DNA from 3 places in the Hymenobacter radiodurans genome. Region 1 is predicted to be linked to each of the others. Evidence: riboswitches for the same ligand, from Rfam matches in the RefSeq annotation. Region 1 holds a riboswitch; each other region holds the start of a gene.
The links. Region 1 has a riboswitch for S-adenosylmethionine ahead of EPD59_RS22955 (ATP-grasp domain-containing protein). Riboswitches for the same ligand answer to the same signal wherever they lie in the genome.

Region 1 (6,100 bases):
CTACGAGCACGCGCCACACGGCGAGTCGCAATTTTGCCCCCCACGTCAACCATCGACGGTTGGCCAGCAGCATTGAGGTGAGTAAGCGAGCGGGATTCAGACATAAGTGGAGAAGATGTATATTTTTAAATGACCGTCATGCAGAGGCGGAGCCGAAGCATCTCGCGTGCTGATGTTGCAACGGTAGCCCAACTAAACACGCAAGATGCTTCGCTTTCGCTCTGCATGACCGCCCATTTTAACTAAGTTGAGGAGCTGCCCGCCACACGCTGAAACTATAACAGCTTACGTGGCAAACAGGGCCGAGTAAAGCAAATTTACGTTACGCAGCCATGAAGGCACGCCTGCGCCTTCCGCCCACCTATTTTTCACATCTATGATTTCCGTCGCTGAAGCCGAACGCCTGGTTCTTGCCACTGCCCGCCCACTACCCACCGAAACGGTGCCCTTACTAGTCGCTACGGGGCGCGTGCTTCGTCGGGACCTGACCGCCGACCGCGACTTTCCGCCCTTCAACCGCGTAGCCATGGATGGTGTCGCGTTGGCTTATGCAGCAATAGCTGGGGGGCAAATTGAGTTTCCCATCGAGAGTGTTCAATTCGCCGGCGCTCCGCCGCAGCCACTACAGAATCCGCAGGCTGCCGTCGAAATCATGACCGGTGCCGTGCTGCCTCCCGGCGCCGATACGGTAGTGCGCTACGAAGATGTGACGTTTCATGAAGTTGAAGAGCAGCGTATTGCTACCGTTCAAGTCTTGCCTGAGCGTGCGGGCCACAACGTGCACGCCCGCGCCGCCGACCGTCGCCAAGGTGACTTATTACTGCCCGCAGGCACACGCCTCGGCCCAGCCGAAATAGCCGTAGCGGCTACCATCGGCGCGGCTACGCTCTCCGTCACGCGGGCCGCCCGCCTGGCTATCGTTAGCACTGGTGATGAGCTGGTGGACGTTGCTGAGCAGCCATTGCCCCACCAGATTCGCCGTTCCAACGCGGCCATGCTGCAAGCTGCTGCTCACGCTACTGGTGCAACGACCGAGGCGTTTCATTTCATCGACGACCAGGATGTTCTGCGCCAAGGGTTGCCCCAACTGCTCAGCGACTTCGATGCCGTAGTGCTCAGCGGTGGCGTCTCGAAAGGCCAGGCCGATTTTTTGCCGGGCGTGCTGCGCGAGCTGGGCGTGGAGCAGATTTTTCACGAAGTAGAGCAACGGCCGGGCAAGCCCTTTTGGTTTGGGTGGAAGCCGGGCGGTGCAGTTGTATTTGCCTTGCCGGGCAATCCGGTGTCGACCTTCGTGAATTTTTACCGCTACGTGCAGCCTTGGCTGCGCGCCTGTCAGGCAGCAGAAATGCCCCCCACACCCACTTCCGTAGCCGTGCTGGCTACCGATGTCAGCTTTCGTCCGCGCCTCACCCACTTCCTGCCCGTTCGCCTCGAACTGACTTCCGAAGGCCGCCTGCTGGCCCACCCGCAACGAGCCGGTGGCTCCGGCGATTTAGCCAGCCTGCTCCACTGCGATGGTTTCCTAGAATTGCCCCCGACCAAACCGAATTCCCCGCCGGCGAAGCGTGGCCACTTCTACGGTTTCGGAATTGAAGAAGCTGCTCAAGACCAAGTAGAACAAAGTAAAAAGGCGGTCATGCAGAGCAGAGCGAAGCATCTCGCGTGTTTAGTGGGAGTATTACTCCTGTGTCAGCACGCGAGATGCTTCGCTCTGCTCTGCATAACCGCCTAATAAATAGGTAATCAGCTTAGCGTGGTGGCCTCAATTAAACCAGCACATGAATTACCGATTCCGAGAATCGCTCCATTTCCTCTAGCTGCGGGCTGCACTGCAACAGAAAGAAATCTACACCCACGGCTTCGTAGGCACCGATGCGGTCCTGAATTTGGGCGGGTGTGCCGGTGAGGCCGGTGCGCAAGCCACGGTTCGATACCGAGTAATCATGCAGCGACACCTGCTGCTCCAGTTGTGTGCCGGCCAACCACTGCTGGTAGTTGCCGTAGCCTGCGGCGGAGGCTTGCACGTTGGTAATGCGGTCCAGCTCGCGCTTCACGTCCTGCTCATTATCGCGCACGATGCTGTAGCCGGCCACGCCAAACTTCATGGGGGGTAAATTCTTCTGCTCTCGACGCCTACGCATGTCGGCAATGCGCTGCCCGATCTGCTCCGGTGAGTCGCCGTGCATCACGTAGCCGTCGCACTGCGTCGAAATCAAGTCCTTCGCCGCTTCCGATTCGCCACCGGCGTACAGGAAGGGCTTCTTGGCGGGCTTGGGCTGCAATACGTTGTCCGTCAGCTGATAATACTTGCCATCGTAGGAGAAATGATCTTTCTCCCATACGTTGGTTACCACGTCCAGCCACTCTTTGGTGCGGGCGTAGCGGTCGTCGTGCTGCTCGAAGTGCAAGCCGTACTTGGTCGCCTCATCGCGCCACCACGACGATACCACGTTCAACGACAAGCGGCCCGGTGCAATCAGATCGATGTTGGCAGCCTGCTTGGCCAGCAAGGCGGGGTTGTGGAAAGTAGGTCGCACCGCCACCATAATTTCCAACTCTTTGGTCACCGCCGCCAGGGCTGCGGCCGTGCTCCACGCCTCTAGGGCTGGCTCTTCCTGACCTTTAATGTCATTCAGATACAGCTCCGCAATGAGGGTGAGGCTGTAGCCCCAGTCCTCGCTGCGCTGCGCCAACTGTTTTACGTAGTCCCACGACGTAGGCATTTGCTCGTCGGGAACGTTGCGGAGCCAACCGCCAAAAATGGGAAGCCAATACCCGAATTTCATATCGTAAGAGCGTTTGCGGTGGTTAATTCGAGTTGTTGCTCCAGGTAATCCACGAAGCGGGCGTAGGGGTCAAAACCAACCACATTGACGGCGTCGGCCACGAAGTTGGACAAGGCGTTGATGTCGTAGAACAGTGCCTCGCCCGTGCGGTCATCAATCAGATACTCAATGCCCCCACGTCAATTTTAGCGGCAGCTACGATGCGCTCCACGGCCTCAATTATCTCATCGGGCGGCGTAGTAGCTTCTACCTGAATGCCTTTCTTGGGCGCTTCCGTCAGGCAGAAGTCGCCGGCCGTAGGCTCGTCCGGAATCTGGCAGATTTCGGCGGGGCAGAGATTGAAGCTCTCGCCAGTAGTGAACACCTTCATGGCGTACAAAAACTTGCCATCCAGCGTCTCCACGCGGGTAATATGCCCCCACGCGGCGTCACGTACTCCTGCACCAGCGCCGTCTGGTCGATACCCAAGTCAATTTGATTGGCGTCCACGGCCGCTTGCAGGCCTTCCGGCGTGTCGAAGCGAATGATGCCCGCGCCGCTGCCACCGATGTTCACTTTCACCACAATCGGGAAGCGCAGCTGCTTGGCCGCGTCCACGGCCCGCGAGGCGTGGTTTATCACAAACGACTTGGGGTAGTTCAGGCCCAACGACTCGAACAGCGAGAGTTGACGGGCTTTATTCGTCTCAATAGCCGTAGCGGCCGAGCCGTTGATGATACGCACGCCGAGCCGCTCCAAGTGAGTAGCAAAGCCAGCGGTGTGAAAAATGCCTTGTCCGTGTCCGCGCAGGTAGGCCGAAGAACTCATCCGATTCACCACCAAGCTATAGCGGCTTTCCTTTTCAGAAGGGTCAAACAGATGATGAGCGGCGTCAATCTTTTCGTAGGGCAAACCCCGGCGGTCCAGCTCCGCAAACAGCGGCTTAAACCATTCGGGGTGCTCATAATAAATGCCAATAGGCTTCTGTAAATCAGACATGTTAGGTGGTATAGTAAGAAAGTGAAAGCACTGGAAATAGGCGCGTTGCCAACGGGAGCAAAAGCTGGGGGGCTTTTTTCTGCTTGGACCAAGCCGAATAAGTTGGGGCGCCGCGGGGCCTTAGCTGGCACGAACTGCATTAGCCAGTCTGGGTGCTCGAGGAGGGCGGCCACAAGGTGGAGCCACGAAAGCAGAAAACACCAACCAGCCGCTGAAAACGCGTCAGGCTAGGTTACTGGTAGGAAAGGGAAGAGGGAAAATCAACAACAACCTTGTCCTACCGAGCCCATACAACAGCAGGCCAGCGCAGACTGTGCGCGACAAAGCTGTTGCGTAGCAACGAGGGGTAGAGAGAAAGCGGAGGTGTTGAAAAGATCCACGGTAACTTGTTTTTATATGGTCAGGACTTGGCACCGTTCCACGGGGAGCGGGGGTTGCCGGCGCTTCACGGAGCCTGTCTCTCTGCGCCTCTGTATAAAAACAATCCTTTGATGGGAAAGAATTGGTGGTACAAATGTACCAACTCGCTTCCTAATATTCCAAATCTGGGGTGCGCACTATTGAAACGCGACGTGTTGCGCTGCTACGAAAGCAGCCACGTCCGAAGCCGAGTAAGCAAACTGCCGGATGAATCGGAGGCCGGTTGAGCCGCGTCTGGCTCATCATCGGGTACGGCTGTCATCAGAGCGCTGTGGTCGGCTAGAACCTGCTGCGCGGCCTCCAAATCCTGCTGGCGCACGTGCAGCCGTACTCCGCCCGAAATAGGCCCGTACGGCCGATTCTCATTGCTTATGAAGCAGGCAATACCAGCCGCTTCGAGCTGGTTCTTGGCCAGGTGCGCTGATATGGAGTTGGCAAACGATTCTAGCAGGACAACTGTGCCGTCGGTTGGCTCGATGAACATAGGATATAAATTTCAGCTAAAACACGAGAAGCACCCCATTAGGTGCTTCTCGTGGTAAAAAGTATATGCAGGCTTCACAACTGAAGCGGCTTGCTGACTTATTTGAACAAGTCCAAAGCTTTAATAAACGTTTGGGACACCCCCAGGCGAGCGGCACACCGACATACAGCCATGCCAGCGCTGTTTTTAAACCCGAGGATGGTGCATTATCGGCCTCTGGAATGGTGGGATTTATTCTATTTTCCATGTGAAGGATGTTTACAATTGAGTACTTAAACCAGCACGCACTAAGCAGCTACTTTCTTGGGAGTAGCTTCTTTGTAGTGGTATTTCTCGTTCACGGCCGTCACGAGCATGTTGGCAATCAGGCCAACTACCAGTACGCCGGCCATCACATAAAACACCGTCTGGTATGCCTCCGCGCCGGTCAGGCCTTTATCTTTCTGACTTTGGTGCAAGTAGTTCACAATCAGAGGCCCCAGAATACCAGCCGTAGACCAAGCCGTGAGCAGGCGCCCATGAATAGCGCCTACTTGCATCGTGCCGAACAAGTCGCGCAGGTAAGCCGGAACGGTAGCAAATCCGCCTCCATACATGCTCAGAATCACGCAGCACACGATGACGAACAACGCCAGTGAGTGATTGGCCGCCAGCGTGGGCACTAATGCATAGAGCGCAATGCCCAAGCCAAAGTAAATCATGTAGGTAGGCTTGCGGCCCATCTTATCCGAGGCCGACGACCAAAAAAAGCGCCCTAGCAAATTGAATAAGCTCAGCAGACCCACAAAGCCAGCAGCCGCGGCCGCCGTTACGCCCAGGCCTGTCCCATAGAGGTATCAGAAAAAGTTTCCTGAATAAGCGGTGAGGCTGTTTCGAGCACACCAATACCCGCTGTCACATTCGTGAGCAATACCACCCATAGAAGCCAAAACTGCGGGGTTTTAATAGCCGTATCGGCATCCACGTTGGCCGTCGTAATAAGGGTTGACTGTTGGGTGTTGGGCACGTAGCCTTCCGGTTTCCAGCCTTCGGCGGGTACCCGAATGGTGAATACCCCAAACATCATGAATATCAGGTAAATAGCACCCATCGTGAGCATGGTAGGCGCTACGCCCATAGGAGCCGAATCTTTGAAATAAGCCATCAAGGCGACGGCCAGCGGCGAGCCAATCATGGCGCCTCCGCCAAAGCCCATAATAGCCATACCCGTCGCTACGCCCGGCCTATCTGGGAACCACTTGATAAGCGTGCTCACCGGCGAAATGTACCCAATGCCTAGCCCAATACCGCCCACAAAGCCATAGCCGAAGTACACAAGCCAGATGTTGTGCATGGATACGCCCAGTGCCGAGATAAAAAAGCCCCCCGCAAAGCATAGAGCCGAAGCCAGCATTGCTTTGCGCGGTCCAACCCGTTCGAGCCATTTACCAAA
Region 2 (6,100 bases), 1.5 Mb from region 1:
ACGCCTTTTCGATAGCATAACGGGTGTCAACGGCTTGATACTGGTCACCTCCCCCCGCTACCGCTTCGATTTGGTGTTCAATGTGTCGCTGGCGGTAGCTACGGTGCTGCTCAATCTGCTCCTGATTCCGTTGTACGGCCTCACCGGCGCAGCTCTTGCTACCCTCCTGGCCATGACTGGCATCAACGTGGCGCGCACCTGGTTTGTGTGGCGCGCCTACGGCTTGCAGCCCTTCGATTTTCGGATTCCGCTGGTTTTAGCAGTTGCTGCCGCTGCTGGTTTAGCAGCATGGCTGGTGCCAATTACTCACTCGGTTTTCGTCACGATGCTCGTTCGCTCTACAATGCTTACAAGCGTATATGGGGGGCTTTTGTTGCTGACGCGGGCTGTACCAGAGGTTAGTAACCTGTGGCAGCAGGTGCGCCGACGGGCCCATTTTTAAAGCTCTAGGCTGTCTATCGACGCATCTCTCATAGCAACGCTCTGCTGCGTGGCCCGCCAGATAAGCCAGGTTCCGCCAGCGAAAATGACGGCCGCTATGACTATCATTAGAAGTAGTGTCGAGCCACCGGGTAATAGGGCGATTGGGTCTTCTACATTCTGCCACTTCGGATTTTGCAAAGCCTTCCAAGCCACGGCATTGTTCAGAAAATGCACCACGATGCACGCCGCCAATGAGTGCGTGCGGTAGTACAGCCAACCCAAAAAGAGCCCTAACAGAAACGCCGATACAACCTGAGCCGGATTCAAGTGGATAATCCCGAATAATAAACTGGACTGTACTATGGCTTTGCGGGGACTGTAGTTTTTGAGTAGCCCCGGCAGAAGCAAGCCCCGAAAGAGTAGCTCTTCTAGAATGGGAGCCGAGATGCAAATAACAAAAAACGATAGCCCAGGAAATGCATTTAGCTTCTGCATAGAATCGCTCATCCAGTTGGGCAGATGCAGGAACACAACCAACGTGCGCAAGGCCATCTGCGCGAACACCAGTAGCGGCAGCAATAGGTACACCAACGGAATTTCGCGCGACGCCAGCAGCCGAATCGGCTGACGGCGCACCGCCGGAATTTTCCAGAGCAGAAATACGATGATCAGAGCCTTAGCCAAATCACTGGCTACCACAGTCACAATGATGGATTGCGCGTGGGTTGTAAAGCGAAGGAAGGGAATGGACAGAAATCCTAGGACGAGTGCCAGTAGCATAAACCAGCCGAGCGCGCCCCAACTTTCCTTCACGGTTGGGTACGCAGCAGGTTGATTTATAGAAGCTTGGATTTCAGATTCGGGTAACGTTTCGATCATCGGATAGCTATAGAAAAGATAGATGCTTAAAGCTACCTAAAACTGCTTCATTGCTGTGTTACTTCGCTCGAATCAGGTTTTAAAAATTCGGTATTGCTGTCGGAAGGCATCCGTTTATCAGGCATAAAAAAGCCCCCGCTATGATGATGCAGGGGGTTTTTTTGGGGAGTGTAATTCGTTAAGCCTTCACTTGGGCTTGTTCCTGTGCTAGTCGCAGTTTGCTGTGCTTTTTACCATAGAGGTAATAAATCACTAGTCCGGCTGCCAGCCACACAATGAGGCGCAACCAGGTATCCCAGGGGAGCGAAAACATCATCAGTAAGCAGGTCAGGATGCCCATAATGGGCACCAGCGGCACCCACGGCGTGCGAAAAGCGCGGGGCGCATCGGGCTGCTGCTTGCGCATAATGAGTACGCCGAGGCACACCATCACGAAGGCCAGCAGCGTACCAATACTGGTCATTTCGCCTACTACCTGAATGGGCACCAAGCCTGCGAAAGCGCTGATTAGGGCGGCCAACAAGATGTTTGATTTGTAAGGCGTCTGGAAGCGAGGGTGAATTTCGGAGAAGATCTTGGGCAACAGTCCGTCGCGCGACATGGAGAAAAACACCCGCGACTGCCCCAGCAAATCCACCAGAATGACGGAGGTGTAGCCAATCAGGATGGCGATAATAATGGCTTGACTCAGCCAGGCATACGGCGTTTTCTCGATGGCGATGGCTACCGGCGCGGCGCTATTTTTGAACTCTGTGTAGTTGGCCAGGCCCGTCATTACGTGCCCAAACAACACGAACAGAATAGTACACACGACCAGCGAGCCGATGATGCCGATAGGCATATCACGCTGGGGTTTTTTTGCTTCCTGCGCCATCGTGGCCACAATATCAAAGCCGATGAAGACGAAGAAGATAACACCGGCTCCGCGCAGAATGCCGCTCAAGCCAAACTCACCAAACGTGCCCGTATTGGCCGGGATATAGGGCTGATAATTAGCCGGATCGATGTATTGCCAACCCAACGCAATAAACACCAGCACTACCGATACCTTCAGGGCCACAATGGTTGCGTTAACCCAGGCCGAGCCCTGCGTACCCCGAATCACGATGGCTGTGATGGCCAGCACGATCAGAATAGCGGGCAGATTGACGAACCCGTGCACCACCGAGCCATCGGCCAAAGTAGACGTCTCGAAGGGCGACATAACCAGCTGAGCGGGAATATGCAGGTCGTATTTGGCCAAAAACCGCGTCAGGTACTGCGACCAGCTGATGGCTACGGCCGCGGCGCCCACGGAATATTCGAGCACCAAATCCCAGCCAATAATCCAGGCAAACAGCTCACCTAGCGTAGCGTAGGAATAGGTATAGGCGGAGCCAGCGACGGGTACCATAGACGCAAACTCCGCGTAGCACAGGGCCGAAAAGGCACAGCCAACGGCTGCTACCAAAAATGAAAGCGTAACGGCTGGTCCGGTATGATTGGCGGCCGCTATACCAGTAAGGGAAAAGAGTCCCGCCCCAATGATAACCCCTACCCCAATGGCGACAAGGTTGAAGGCACTCAGACTGCGCTTGAGGGTGTGAGTGCCGGTTTCGGCCGCCTCTTGTCGCAGCAATTCCAGTGACTTTTTGAGCATAAAATGTAGCACGAAGCCGCGCCTCGTGGTGGATAAAAAGAATGGAGATAAGAGAAAGAATATCCGCCTGTAAAGCAGACAGATCACAAAGCTGACGCCGTTGCTACGGCTTCGGCAAAATGGGCAACTACCTGATCTACAGCCAATGCAAAGGCTGAATCAGAGCAGAAATGCCCCCAGCGGCTACTTACAGCTGCAGATTGGCAAAGCCAGGAAGATGAGAGAATGTTCGAACGCTCAACAACAGCAACAACCCATACCCAAACAAGCAGCCCAACTCAGCGTGTGGAGCGGCAGGGTGGCGAAGGAAAATAGAGCAGGTTGCAGCTGAATGTTCACGGCAATTTGTTTTTATATAGCCAGTCGATACTTGCGCTGACCTCGGTTGGCACCGTTCCAGTTGTGCTGGGGGTTGCCGGCGTTTCATTGAGCCTTTCTCTCCACGCCTCGGTATAAAAACAATCCTTTGATCAGAAAGAATTGGGGTCGCAAAGGTAGACTACCGGCATGCGTACTTGCAAATGCGGCTATTCTTTCTCTTTTACCGTGTGGCTTAGCCGGCGCTGGGGGGCAACATAGTACCCTTCGGCTCAAGATGGCGCATGCGGTAACAGTTCATGGCCGTTTCGCCGAGTTGCTCGATGAGGCGGTAGTTGGCCACCGCTCCCACCGCTGCTCCAATTACGGGCACCAGCTGGGCCAGCTTCGCCAAGTCGATGTAGTCGCGGTACTCTTGCTGAAAGGTGCGCCAATCAAACTCATTTACATCGGTGGGCAGCGTGTGGCGGTAGCTGTCCCAGTCGGCAATGCGACGATACACCTCATTGCGGGTGTGCTGACTGGAAAAGGCCAGCTGAAAAATGTACAGTAGATAGAGCCGCTCAGTATAATCGCGCACGTCGTGGCCGTAGAGGGCGGCTACGTCGAAGAGCAGCTTAAGCTTGAGGCCCAGCAGCAGCGGAAAATCGGCCAGGCCCAGCAAAAAGCCCCCCGCCCCCGTCACGGCGCCTTCGGCCGACGCGGTGTTGCGGTAGTAACGGATGCGGGTGCGCACCGCCGTTTCCCGTTCCGCCCACGGCGCCTCCAGCAGCGGCTGGCGCGTAGTGTGCATCGACCCAAACAACACCCCGCGCACCATCTGCCGAATAGCCGTGGTAATGGCCTCATGCACCCGCTCGGGCAGAAACGCATTCAACCGAATCTGTACCCGGCGCGTGAAGCGGTTCAGCAGCGTCGGTGACTTCTGCATGCGCTGTTGCCAGGCGCGGAGTTCAGTGAGGGCTTGTTCGTCGGGGCAGTTCATGTAAGTAGTTACGTAAAACTGATAAGTAGTTTTTACCTACGCTTCTCCACGTTACTTTAAGCCATAAATCCGCTCAATAATCTCCACCACTTTCACTCCTTCCCGAGCATTCGTTTCACATAAATCGCCGCTTTTAACTGCCTCAACCACCTCTTCTATCGCCTGCACATGATTGGCGGCGCTGCCTTGGTAGAAACCGTAGTGATTGGCGGGATTGGTCGGCAGAAGCGGCGGGCATTCGTAGTCGCGGATGTGGCAGTGCTCCACTTTATCCATGTATTGCCCACCGATGCGCAGACTGCCGTGCTCGCCGATGACGGTGAGGCTGCTTTCGAGGTTGCGGTCCCAGACGGCGGTGCTGTAATGCAGAGTGCCAGTACCGCCGCGTACGAGGTCAAAAGTCACGAGGCCGCTATCCTCAAACTCGGTAAGGTGCTGGTGGTTGAAGTCATGGAAACGGGCTTGCACATTAGTTACGTCGCCGAAAACCCAGTAGAGCAGATCGATGAAGTGGCTGAACTGAGTGAAGAGCGTACCGCCGTCCTGAGCGTGGGTGCCGTGCCAGCTGCCGGGGCGGTAGTAGCGGGCATCGCGGTTCCAGAAACAGTTTATCTGGACCATAAAAATGCTCCCCAGTCGGTTTTCCTCAATTACTTGCTTCAGCCAAACGGCCGGCGGTGAGTAGCGATTCTGCATTACTCCAAATACCAACCGGCCCGCCTGCGAGGCCGTAGCCACAACTTGTTCCGCATCGGCGGTGCGCAGGGCTAGCGGCTTTTCTACCAACACATGTAGCCCGTGGCGTAAGCCGGCAATTGCCTGGGGCGCGTGCAGATGATTGGGCGTGGCTACCGTAAGGACATCAGCGGCGGGACCATGGGCGAGATATTCTTCAAGAGACGTGAAGAAAGGAATCCCCACAAATTCGGCGGACAGCTCCAATTCTAGCTCAGCCCTGATATCGATTAAGGCTACAAGCTTGGCACCCGGCTGACGCTGCACCAGCGCCGCGTGGCGACGACCAATGTGGCCCACACCACAAATAGCAAAGCTTACCTCGGGCTGCTCGGCTCCGGAGTGTAACGGTATACTCATGCAGCAGAGCGGGTTAAAGCAAAAAACGCCCGGATAGTCGTAATGATATAGTCTTGTTGCGCCTCAGTGAGCATCGGATGAATGGGTAGCGACAGCACCGTACGGCACAGCTGCTCAGCTACCGGGAATTGCCCAGCAGAGTAGCCAAGGTAGGCATAGGCAGGCTGCAAGTGCACAGGCACCGGATAATACACCATGCTCGGCACGCCACGCTGCGCCAGGTATTCCTGAAGTTGGTCGCGCTGGGGGCTTTTTCCAGAGTTAAGGTGTACTGATGAAACACATGACTGCTGTTAGCGTCGCGGTGTGGAACACGGAGACCCGAAATGTCCCCCAGCGCGGCATCGTAATAATCGGCGATGCGCTGGCGGGTAGCGGTCCAGGTGGGCAGGTGTGGCAGCTTCACGCGCAGCAACGCAGCTTGCACGGTGTCGAGGCGAGAGTTAAGGCCGATGTGCTGGTGATGGTACTTGCGGGTTTGGCCGTGGTTGGCAAGCTGACGCAAGTAAGTCGCGCGGTCAGCATCTCGGGTAAAAAGAGCACCACCATCGCCAAAGGCACCGAGGTTTTTCGCTGGAAAGAAGGATGTCGTTCCCACCTCGCCTACCGTACCAGCGTAAGCTTGCTGGCCATCGGCAAACAGATGGGTAGCGCCAATAGCTTGGGCATTATCTTCAATCAGCGGAATGGCATGTCTGGTTGCAATCTGTTTCAACGCCTCTAAATCAGCGCATTGCCCAAACAGATGCACTGCCAGTATT
Region 3 (6,100 bases), 830 kb from region 1:
TTCATTCTTGTATTCAGAAGCCACTGCCATACCCAAAGCAGCACCGATGCTGGTGCTGCTATGGCCTACGCCAAAAGCATCATACTCGCTTTCCTTCCGCTTAGGGAAACCCGACATGCCGCCGTAGCGACGATTGGTAGGGAACTGATTCCGCCGGCCAGTCAAAATTTTGTGGCCGTATGCCTGGTGGCCCACATCCCACACTAGCTGGTCGTAGGGGGTATTGAAGACGTAATGCAGAGCTACTGTTAGCTCAACAACGCCCAACGAGGCACCAAAATGCCCCCCATAGATCGAAACCGAGTCAATAATGAACTGGCGCAGTTCCTGGCTTACTTGGACTAGTTGGTCCTCGCTGAGCTTCTTAAGGTCATCAGGCGAGTCAATGGCCGCCAGCAGTTCACCGGGTTCAACAATCATTTTTTGGAGGGGAAGAAGTAAAATATAGCGCAATAACCTACTAGCAATATAAAAGGTTGGAACCGTCCACGTTTCCTGCCGAAGTTATCAGACAAAGGTACGACTTTTCGTTAGGGTCGGTTGTTGATATAGGTTGCAAGAAGGTCCCCTGGCTTCCACCTATTCCGACATAGACGAGTTCCCATCGTTCGAGGCAATACTTAACTCGTATTTGGTAGGGGTCACTCTCATTATTGCCTACTTTTACCCCACCACCCGTCTTTTGCCCATGCCGCTCACCCAGGACAGTCAGGAAAAGCAACTTCTTGATAAGCTAAAGCCTTCTCGCATCGTTCTGCCGGTCCTTATTGGCTTGAGCGTCGTGGGCTTCATGTTCTGGCGCAGTTACCAGCCTGGCGATTTGGCGCCCTTAGCGAATGCCAAGCTACACTGGCTATTGGTGATGGTGGCCGTGCTGGTGGCCCGCGACTGGGGCTACATTTACCGCATTCGGCATATCTCGGAGAAGGTACTAAGTTGGCGCCAGAGCCTAGATGTGATTATGATCTGGGAATTTGCCTCTTGCGTGCTCCCCTCTGCCGTAGGAGGCACTTCCGTAGCGCCGTTTCTGCTGAACAAAGAAGGTATTTCGCTGGGCAAATCGCTTGCGTACGTAATGGTTACGGCGCTGCTCGACAACGTGTATTATGTTGTAACGGTGCCGCTAGTAGTGTGGCTAGCAGGCGATGCTTTGTACCCACACGAGGCGCTTCAAGGAGGATTTGTAACTACGCTGCAAATAGCCTTTGTACTTAGCTATCTGCTGGTTACGCTGTACTCGGCGGTCATGCTGTATGCACTTTTCATTAATCCGCAGTCAGTGAAACGGTTATTGGTACGTTTATTCTCCCTGAAAGGCTTGCGGCGCTGGCGGGCCAAAGCGTATCAACATGGCAACGAGATGGTATGGGCCTCAGCGCAGCTCCGCGGCAACGCCATCCGGTACTGGGTAGAAGCAGCCCTTTCCACTGCCTTCGTCTGGACGGCTCGCTACTTGGTAATCGGCTGTATTATTGCCGCCTTTGTTGACTTAAGCTGGGGAGAATTTGGGCTGATTTTCAGCCGCAACCTCATCTATAAGGTGGTGCTGCTGGTAGCCATTACACCGGGCGGAGCAGGTATTGCGGAAGGTGCTTTCCCTACTTTTTTCGGCAAGTTTATCGGTACACCTACGATGACCAATTTTGTGGTCCTGCTGTATCGTATTGTTACCTATTATCTCTATCTGGTGCTGGGGGCCATTTTCCTGCCCCGCTGGATAGCGCGGGTTTTCGGCCGAAACCGGGTGAAGGAAATCATGAACTCATAGAACACAAAAAAGCCCCCAGTGCATTGCTGGGGGCTTTTTTGTAATAAAGCGAATTCAATTATTCAGACTCAAGCATCATTTGCTCGCCGTTTACGCCGCGCAACGTGATTTTGTCATCCGTCAAGTTCACCACGTCGAAAGTCATGGATGTGGTGCCACCGTCGGGGGTAAGAGTGATTTTTTTGCCGGGCTGGTCGAAGGTGTACTTGCCTTGCAACGATTGCTGGGGCGACGTCATGTTAAAGTTACCGTTGGCGTAGAAACGTAGTTCGGTATCCTTATCAGCATCAGTTTGGGCCACCTTGTCGCCGCTGGCAGTGGTTTCTTTGTCCGTTTTCCAGACTTTGCTTTCCGTGCCATACAGCATGTTGGTTTCGCCAACTTTGTCTTTCTGGCTACAAGCAGCCGTGAACAGCGTCAACAGCATAATGAGGCTGGCCAAGTAGCGGAAAGGAAGTGCAATGGTTTTCATAGGGAGTGACCTTAGGGTTAACTAAAAATGGAAAGGAGCGGCTTTATCTGGTACAATATTCCAGCAAAGCAATGTTGCGCTTCTTACGCGCCGCGCCGGAAAGAGTTAGCAACAGTGGAGCTTTTTTGACGGCTGCAACTTATTTGCACTAGGGGCGTAAGACGACGTGACAGCATAGCTATCAAGCACATGCGCCTTCCTTTCTCCTTAATCAACCACGACTATGGGAATGTTCGATTTCTTAACCAATAAAGGCGACGAAAAGCCTGCTCAGCCGGCTGCCAATCCCAACCAGAAGGCTAATACAGACTTCTTTGGCAACGCCAACCAGCCCGCTGCTCCTACTGCTGCCCAAGGCACGCAATACACTGTAGTTAGCGGCGATTCACTTTCTAAAATTGCGAAGAAGCACTACGGTGATGCCGCCAAGTGGCATCAGATTTATGACGCCAACAAGTCAACCATCGGTTCAAACCCCGATCATATCGAAGTAGGTCAGGTATTGACCTTACCCCAAGCGTAAGCACACCCTGAGCTAAAGCTAACAAATAAAAAAGCCCCCAGCAAGTTGCTGGGGGCTTTTTTATTTGTTAGCCAGCGAGTTAGCACGGAGTAAAAAATATTGCTGTGCATTTGGCGTTCTCATTTCGAACTGTACATTTGCAGTTACCAGTCCGGTACTTCTCGTTATCGACGAGACAGTTTTTCAGATTTTATACAGAAGCGGCGAGAGAACAGGCTCCCTGACCCGCTGGCAACCTTCATTGTTTTGAAAGGTGCCAATTCCTGCCCGTTCGGCTATGTTGCCCGCGGGAGATATAAGCTGAGTGCCATGAAAAACACTGCTTTTTCCATTTTGCTTCACCCGTCTGCCCCGGTCGCATCGTTGCGCATTGGTTGGTTGGCGGGTTTCCGCGTTTTGGCCCCTGCCATTAGCAGTTGTGAGGCTACGCGAATGTGCTGTTGTTGCGCGTGCTGCTGCTAATCCAGTTTCCGGTTTAGCCCCCTCCCCTTTCCATCATTCCTAAAGGCCGTGTTGCGCCGTGGGCATTCTACCCCACCACGTTAGGTCTTAGTCTGGCTTCGTCTGCTTCGGCTGTGGATCACGTTCAGCGCTCCACCTTCCTGCGGTTCCATATGCCTGATTATCTGCGCTCTGTCATCTCTTTCTACTTCACTCTAACTCTAATCAGCACTAAGATGTCCACACAAAACCTGCACTTCGAAACCCTGCAATTGCACGCTGGTCAGCAACCCGATCCTACTACTGGTTCGCGCGCCGTTCCTATCCATCAGACTACTTCTTACGTGTTTAAGAACGCGGAGCATGGTGCCAATTTGTTTGCCCTCAAGGAGTTCGGCAACATTTATACGCGCCTCATGAACCCTACCACCGATGTATTTGAGCAACGCGTAGCGGCGCTGGAAGGTGGTGTGGCCGCATTGGCAACCAGCTCGGGGCAAGCAGCCCAATTTCTGGCCCTGAACAACATTTTGCAGGCCGGCGACAACTTTGTAAGTACCCAGCACCTCTACGGTGGCACTTACAACCAATTTAAGGTCGCTTTCAAGCGCTTAGGTATCGAAGCCCGCTTTGCCGATGGCGACACGCCTGAAAGCTTCGAGGCCCTGATCGACGACAAGACTAAGGCGCTGTATCTCGAAACGATTGGCAACCCCAGCTTCAGTATTCCCGATTTTGAGCGTATTGCGGCCATTGCTGACAAACACGATCTGCCGCTTATTGTCGATAACACGTTTGGCGCGGGCGGCTACCTGTTTCGCCCCCTAGAGCACGGCGCGCACATCGTAGTAGAATCGGCCACGAAATGGATTGGCGGCCACGGCACCAGCATAGGCGGCGTGATTGTCGACGGCGGTAAGTATGACTTCGGCAATGGCAAGTTTCCGCAGTTTACGGAGCCCTCGGAAGGCTATCACGGCCTGGTTTTCAATGATGTGTTCGGCAAAGGCGGCCCATTTGGCAACATCGCCTTTATCATTCGGGCGCGGGTAGAAGGCCTGCGCGATTTTGGTCCGGCCATCAGTCCTTTCAACTCTTTCCTGCTGCTGCAAGGTCTTGAAACTCTGTCGTTGCGCGTAGATCGGACGGTGGAAAATGCGCAAAAGCTGGCCGAATGGCTAGAGCAGCATCAGCAGGTAGAAGCCGTAAACTATCCGGGTTTGAAAAGCAGCCGCTATAACGCTCTAGCCCAGAAATATCTGAAGCGCGGCGCGGGTGGCGTTCTGACTTTCAGCATTAAAGGCACCAAGGATACGGCCACGCACTTCATCGACAACCTAAAGCTGGTGAGCCATTTGGCTAATGTGGGCGATGCGAAAACGTTGATTATTCAGCCCGCCGCCACTACGCACCAGCAGCTTTCTGATCAGGAGCAAATAGCAGCCGGCGTGACGCCCACCTTGCTGCGCATTTCGCTTGGACTGGAGCATATAGAAGACATCAAAGCTGACTTGCAAAATGCCTTCGACGCGGTAGCGGAAAAAGCCCCCCAGCGTCAGCAAACCGAAGGTGATACAATCCCGGAGCCAGCCATCGAGCATCCCGTAGTACTGGAAGTCTAGCTGTTGCAAGCAGAAGATATTGAGCAAGGCCGTTGCAGCGGCTAGTGCTCCGTTTACAAGTCCTACGGTTTGGCGGGGTGACAAGGCAGAAATGGAAGAAAGATACCGCCTTGCCCATCCTTCAATAGCTCCCGAATCAGCTTACTTATTGGGCAGCCTCACTCGGTTTGGGAGCTATTGAAAATCCGCTTTACTATTTGTCACGAGTCTAACTGCTGTAGTGGCAGCCTCAATGATTCCCTCCAGGCTCTGAATTCGCTAGCCTCGCATGACTGATTATCAGACCTTTATTCTTCCAGCGCCGCTTCAGCTCGAAAGTGGTGCGACTTTGCTTCGGGTGCAGATAGCCTACCAGACCTACGGTACGCTCAATGCCGCCCGCGACAATGTGGTATGGGCGTGTCATGCGCTTACGGCCAACGCCGATGTGCTTAGCTGGTGGCCGGGTTTATTTGGTCATAATTGCCACTTCGATCCGGCAAATCACTTCATTGTATGCGCTAACATCGTGGGCTCTTGTTACGGATCCACCGGCCCGCTTACGCCAACCGAGTCGGGGGAACCACCATACCATACTTTTCCACTGCTTACAGTGCGTGATATGGTAGCGGGGCACGAAGCGTTGCGCCAGCATCTGGGCATAGGTCAGATTCACACGCTGATTGGCGGTTCATTGGGTGGGCAGCAGGCCTTGGAGTGGGCTATTCAGCAACCCACCGTGTTTGAGCATTTGGTTGTGCTGGCTACCAATGCGCAGCACTCGCCCTGGGGTATTGCTTTCAATGAGGCGCAGCGCCTGGCCATCTTCGCCGACCCTACCTATCACTCGGCTACACCGACTGGGGGGCAGTTTGGCTTAAAAGCGGCTCGTGCTGTGGCCCTTCTTAGCTACCGCAGCTACGAGGCCTACGGTAATACGCAGCACGAGCCCGAAGAAGATAAAATTACTGATTTTCGGGCCAGTTCCTATCAACAGTATCAAGGCGACAAGCTGGTGGCGCGCTTCAATGCCTATACCTACGTGGCGCTGTCCAGAGCCATGGACTCGCACAATGTGGGCCGCAGTCGCGGAGGGGTGGCTGCCGCGCTGGGCCGAATACGGGCTCGTACGCTGGTCATCGGCATTACATCGGATGTGTTATTTCCGCTCACGGAGCAGCAGCTTCTAGCCCGCTACATACCTGGTGCTGTTTATGCCGAAATGGATTCTGGTTACGGCCACGATGGCTTTCTGATCGAAACCGCCCAAATCACTCACTTACTCGAACGCTTCT

Region 2: linked by a shared signal. The riboswitch ahead of EPD59_RS13635 (amino acid permease) and the one ahead of EPD59_RS22955 (ATP-grasp domain-containing protein) in region 1 are both predicted to bind S-adenosylmethionine.
Region 3: linked by a shared signal. The riboswitch ahead of EPD59_RS03515 (O-acetylhomoserine aminocarboxypropyltransferase/cysteine synthase family protein) and the one ahead of EPD59_RS22955 (ATP-grasp domain-containing protein) in region 1 are both predicted to bind S-adenosylmethionine.

The regions. Positions count from the first base shown of each region.
Region 1 covers NZ_CP037922.1:4,461,541-4,467,640, reverse strand. The annotation lists gene moaC (cyclic pyranopterin monophosphate synthase MoaC) at 1-104, opposite strand, end outside; gene EPD59_RS20245 (molybdopterin molybdotransferase MoeA) at 377-1,732, shown strand; gene EPD59_RS20240 (LLM class flavin-dependent oxidoreductase) at 1,767-2,786, opposite strand; gene EPD59_RS22960 (hypothetical protein) at 2,944-3,189, opposite strand; gene EPD59_RS22955 (ATP-grasp domain-containing protein) at 3,153-3,764, opposite strand; SAM riboswitch class I at 4,154-4,245, opposite strand; gene EPD59_RS20230 (putative signal transducing protein) at 4,348-4,668, opposite strand; gene EPD59_RS24300 (MFS transporter small subunit) at 4,685-4,915, opposite strand; gene EPD59_RS22950 (MFS transporter) at 4,956-5,453, opposite strand; gene EPD59_RS22945 (MFS transporter) at 5,477-6,100, opposite strand, start outside.
Region 2 covers NZ_CP037922.1:2,930,396-2,936,495, forward strand. The annotation lists gene EPD59_RS13625 (lipopolysaccharide biosynthesis protein) at 1-442, shown strand, start outside; gene EPD59_RS13630 (CPBP family intramembrane glutamic endopeptidase) at 439-1,302, opposite strand; gene EPD59_RS13635 (amino acid permease) at 1,481-2,941, opposite strand; SAM riboswitch class I at 3,290-3,400, opposite strand; gene EPD59_RS13640 (EcsC family protein) at 3,495-4,244, opposite strand; gene EPD59_RS13645 (Gfo/Idh/MocA family protein) at 4,296-5,339, opposite strand; partial or broken gene EPD59_RS13650 (DegT/DnrJ/EryC1/StrS family aminotransferase) at 5,336-6,100, opposite strand, start outside.
Region 3 covers NZ_CP037922.1:565,862-571,961, reverse strand. The annotation lists gene dxs (1-deoxy-D-xylulose-5-phosphate synthase) at 1-420, opposite strand, end outside; gene EPD59_RS03530 (lysylphosphatidylglycerol synthase transmembrane domain-containing protein) at 554-1,768, shown strand; gene EPD59_RS03525 (hypothetical protein) at 1,827-2,240, opposite strand; gene EPD59_RS03520 (LysM peptidoglycan-binding domain-containing protein) at 2,470-2,763, shown strand; SAM riboswitch class I at 2,951-3,065, shown strand; gene EPD59_RS03515 (O-acetylhomoserine aminocarboxypropyltransferase/cysteine synthase family protein) at 3,441-4,826, shown strand; gene EPD59_RS03510 (homoserine O-acetyltransferase family protein) at 5,095-6,100, shown strand, end outside.